DNA from 2 places in the Brevibacillus sp. MER 51 genome. Region 2 is predicted to be linked to the other one. Evidence: riboswitches for the same ligand, from Rfam matches in the RefSeq annotation. Region 2 holds a riboswitch; the other holds the start of a gene.
What was found. Region 2 has a riboswitch for FMN ahead of ribD (bifunctional diaminohydroxyphosphoribosylaminopyrimidine deaminase/5-amino-6-(5-phosphoribosylamino)uracil reductase RibD). Riboswitches for the same ligand answer to the same signal wherever they lie in the genome.
Positions count from the first base shown of each region.

Region 1: another riboswitch for FMN. It lies ahead of M3630_RS27745 (ECF transporter S component); the one in region 2 lies ahead of ribD (bifunctional diaminohydroxyphosphoribosylaminopyrimidine deaminase/5-amino-6-(5-phosphoribosylamino)uracil reductase RibD).

Region 1 is NZ_JAMAUS010000022.1:11,842-14,309, forward strand. It holds gene proS (proline--tRNA ligase) at 1-141, opposite strand, end outside; gene M3630_RS27745 (ECF transporter S component) at 456-1,067, opposite strand; FMN riboswitch at 1,299-1,453, opposite strand; gene M3630_RS27750 (ABC transporter permease) at 1,858-2,468, opposite strand, start outside.
Region 2 is NZ_JAMAUS010000008.1:293,819-296,286, reverse strand. It holds gene ribD (bifunctional diaminohydroxyphosphoribosylaminopyrimidine deaminase/5-amino-6-(5-phosphoribosylamino)uracil reductase RibD) at 1-1,098, opposite strand, end outside; FMN riboswitch at 1,231-1,375, opposite strand; FMN riboswitch at 1,488-1,635, opposite strand; gene M3630_RS19150 (HAD family hydrolase) at 1,704-2,372, opposite strand.

The DNA.
Region 1 (2,468 bases), on a different contig from region 2:
GCCATCCGGCTTGAAAACGATGCAGCCGCGCACCGGTGTGTAGTCCATCAAATCAGCCTTTTTGATGGCATCGATGTACCAACGCGAAAAATCCTCCGATTGCGGTGTAATTTCTTTTACAAACGCTTTGTCCTCTTTCATCCGTCTACGCTCCTTTTTGTTCTTACGTAAAATGCAAAAAATCCCCCATCCCAAAAAGGGACGGAGGATTAACTTCCGCGGTACCACCCTGATTGACCATAGCAATACGCCATAGTCCTCTCGATAACCCGATAACGGTGGGCATCCGGCTAAGCTCTTCACCAGCGGCTTCAGGATGGGATGCAGTTATCCATTACGTATCAGCCTTCCAGACTAGGGCCGACTCTCTGTTACGAGGGTATAGCTGCGGGTCCTTTCATAGCCTTTTGAAACTTTCTATTAAGTTAACATATTAGCGAGTCATGTCGTGGTTGTCAATTGTTGGTACGTGCAGCGATTCTGGAGCCGAGCTTCACGTAGATCGGATATGCGACCACTGAAATCATAACACCTTTGAAGAGATTGAACGGCACGATTCCGTACAGAACCAATGACCAGATGCTTGTCGCGTTGAACATAGTCAAGAGCTGTTCAATCGGCATTTGATAAAGCACAGCGTACGCAGGCAACAGCACATATGCATTTGCCACAGCCATGACGATCGTCATCAAAACCGTCCCCAGAGCGAGACCAGTCAGGAAGCCTTTTTTGCCTTGGCCCAGACGCTGCATGTAGACAGCCGCAAAAATAAAGCTTGATCCTGCTACGACGTTTGCGAGTTCACCGATCAAAAGGCCATCTGTATTTTTGAAGAGCATGTGCAGTGTATTCTTCAGTACCTCGATAATAATGCCAGCTACAGGTCCGTACATGAGTCCCCCGATCAATGCCGGGAGTGTGCTGAAGTCGAGCTTCAAAAAGCTTGGCATCAGTGGTACGGGAACCTCGAGATACTGCAGAATAAATGCAACGGCCGCCAGCATGGGAATCGTCACCAGCTTTTGGGTTGCACGTGTGCGCGAAGAATGCAGCGCTGTTTCTTTCATGTTTACCATCTCCTCATTTTTCTACTCCTTCTTGAGGAATGGCAACAGTCGTTGTATGCTCACACGTCTTGTTACACAAACAGAATAAACCCTGTGGCTATGTTCCACAGGGCATTTGCAAGCGTATGACAAAACCATGCGCAAATAAAAGGTACAAGAAACAAGAGGGCTGCCTCTACGTTCTCATCCCGTTTGCACAGGTAAACAAGCACGTGTGATAAACGTACTGTCGTCATCCTTCTCCCATCCAGACTGTACTGTCGGCTCTGGAATCACACCAGATCCTGCACTCCGTCGCAACTTTACGCTCGGGAGGCTCGCGGGCTTAACATGCGTAAAGCATGATCACCGCCGGTCGGGAATTTCACCCTGCCCCGAAGGAATGTGTAGTTGTATACAGCATATTATACTGCTGTTTTTTGATTTGACAATAGAGGAAACTGCCAAAGCGACACTTCTTATTTATTTTTCCGATGTGTTTAGTGCGAATAGCGAATAAAAAAGACACTTGCTAACTAGAGAGCACATTATGCTATCATTCGCTTGCACAATAGAATCGGCTCCTCAAGGGTGGTCGCGCGGCTCATCCCCATAGAAAGGGGGGAGATCGGCTTGGTTGTTACCTTGACCAAAAAGAAATAGACCGCCCTTGAGTTGACAGCTCTGCGGTCTATTTCGCAACATAGTATTGAGCCGCACCCCTTTGCGGGAAGCGCCTATTGTACCGACCGTTCCGGTTGCAGCCGGGATGGTCTTTTTTTACCTCACAACGACTTCGGATTATAAATCATCAAGAACCCGCTCCCCGATACTTCGTGACTCCCCAGTTCCAGACCAACAGCCCAATCCCGAAGAAAATAACAGCCACTACCGGCGTCATTGCCGCATATGTGTACCAAACTTCCTTGCGCAAAAAGTAAGCCGCCGGATAAACACCTACGAAAGCAAACGGCAGCACGTAGGTGAGCACAAAGCGAATAGCCTTGTTGTACACGTCTACCGGATAGCGCCCGTACTGCTGGATGTTGTATATCATCGGGGCAATCCCTGTCCGCGAGTCGGAAAAGAAGCTAACAGCAGCAATCGCGGTATACACGCCACCGTAAATCAGTGCCCCGCTGATCGAGAGCCCGATAAAGATGAACACGTCGTACCAGTAAAACGACAAATCGAGTTGAATGGCAGCATACCCCATGATGATGATCCCGGTTATGACGCCAAAAATGCGGTCTGGCGCAATCGACTCGAGGCACACCTGCGCCAGATTGTGGATCGGTCTCGTCAGGATGCGATCCATCTCGCCCCGGATGATGTACCGTTCGTTGAAGTCCCAAAAACCGAAGAACATCGAGAATAATGCGTATGGTACCAAAAAGAACCCATAGATAAAGATAATCTCGT
Region 2 (2,468 bases):
ATCCTCCCATTGTGGGTACCCGCTGATCTGTACATCGCCTTTCCCGATCGGAGTGATCATGACATTTGTCAGCTGCACTGCTTCTCCCATCGTTGCAAAGCCTTGACCACCGAACGGCGAGGGCGCACCGCTTCCTCCGATCAGCTTTAGCGCGATATGACTCACGACCTTCTGAATCGCTCTCGCCTGCAAAAAGGAGCCGTTTACTTCCTGTCCGCCTTCCACAAGCAACGAGGTAATTCCCAGCTCCCCCAATGTATCCAGCACCTTTTCCACGAGAATTGGCCCTACCATTGTGATGACCTTAACTCCTCTTGCTGCAAGCAGCTCCTGCTTTTCCCTTGGGGCTGCATCTGTCGTAAAGATCCATGTCTTCGCATCTGTATTCTGAACGACACGGGCATCCAGCGGCGTACGTAATTGGCTGTCCAAAATCACGCGAACTGGCTGGCTCCCAAAACGCTTCTCTCCCTTGCGCGCCGTCAACAGTGGGTCATCAGCGAGAATCGTCCCAACTCCAACCAGGATTGCATCATGCTGCCTGCGAAGTTCATGCACCTCTGCCCGAGCCTCTGCACCAGTAATCCACCGACTGTGTCCCGTGACCGAAGCAATTTTTCCGTCCAATGTACTGGCCGTCTTTACCGTCACAAATGGACGTCTGGTTTGGATGTAATGGAAAAAGACTTCATTGAGCGCCTTCGCTCCCTCTTCTCTCACGCCCACCGCCACTTCTACTCCTGCTGCCCGCAGCATCTCGATGCCTCGTCCCGCCACCAATGGATTCGGATCGAGCGTAGCTACAACCACACGACATACATCAGCTGCGATCAACGCTTCTGCACACGGCGGTGTTTTCCCATAGTGACTGCAAGGCTCCAGCGTCACATATACGGTCGCACCTTGCGCTTTTTCCCCAGCCATCCGCAGTGCGTGCACCTCAGCATGGGGCTCTCCTGCCCGCAGATGCGCTCCCATTCCCACGATGGTTCCATCTTTCACAATCACAGCTCCGACCATGGGATTCGGACTGGTTTGGCCTCGTGCCGATCGTGCCAGCTCCAGCGCCAGATCCATGTACTTGCTGTCCTGTTCCATACCGCACTCCTTTCTGTTCCATCATTCCAGCCAAGCACAACGCAAAAAGCCCTTGAAACCTCACAGCGTTTCAGGGCATAGGGAAAGAAGCCTTACCTCATCTGTTTTTTGAAAAAACAAATGAAGAAAGCAAAAAATCTTCTTCCATCCGGACTGTACCGTCGGCTCTGGACTTTCACCAGATCAGTCGCTGCAAGCGTGGTCAGCGAGTCGCGGGCTCAGACGTACGTACGCCATTACCGCCGGTCAGGAATTTCACCTTGCCCTGAAGATTGTCGCTATGAAGTTTTATGAAAAATAAAAACGCCCATGAATATTATGCTCAGGGCGTTCAGAAAGAAGCCTCGCTTCTACCGTTTTTTGAAAAAAACAGCGAAACAGGCCGTTCCAAATACCTTCTCCCATCCGGACTGTACCGTCGGCCTTGGATTTGCACCAAGTCAGTCGCTATCAACTGCTTCGATAGCGAGTCGCGGGCTCAGACGTGCGTTCGTCATTACCGCCGGTCGGGAATTGCACCCTACCCTGAAGGCTGGTATTCAGTTAGGCAAAGTATAGCATATTTTTCGCTATTGTCTGTAATCATTTATTGGAGAAGTGCACTTTTACTCTTGCTCGCACATTTCGAGGAACGTCAGGAGTTCTTTCAAATCATTGATGTACGCTCTTGGCACAACACCATTTCGCTCCATGTCCAACTCATTCCCTTGATAGGCAATAAAAGCAACTTGTCCATCACAGGCCGCCTTGCCATCGATCCACGAATCCCCGATCATCGTCCAGGCCGAAACAGGCCAATCTGGCTTTCGGCTGCGAATATAGTGAACGCCGGAGGGAGATGGCTTCAATGTCGTCATCTGCTCGCGGGCGACGATTTCAGCGAAGTAGGAGGCGATTCCCGTCTCGTTCAAAGCCTCCATTGCAGCAGCATACGCGTTGTTGGTCAGGATATACAACTGGTAGCGGTTCTTCAACTCCTCCAGCACTTCTACCGCGTGTTGCTCCAGAACGGCACCATGCATCCCTTCCTTCTCGATCGCGGTTACTGCATCCCACATCGCTTGCTCCAACTCTGACGTCATTTGCTCCGATTTTCGCCCGATCTCAATGAGCTGTGATGCGGTATGCTTTTCCCATTCAAATGTTGGGGAAACGATCCCATTGTCCACCCATAGCTGAAATATGGCCCGCTTCATCTCGGTAAAATCGATCCTGGATTGCAACAAGGTGTTGTCCATATCGAAAATAATGCCTTTTTGAAAGGTTCTGCTCATTTTGTGCCTCCTTTTTTGACAATAGTCGTGAATGATCCTTCCATTTTATCAAAAAGAGGACTATCCCTCCGTCATTTTATAACTTTTGGGACAGCC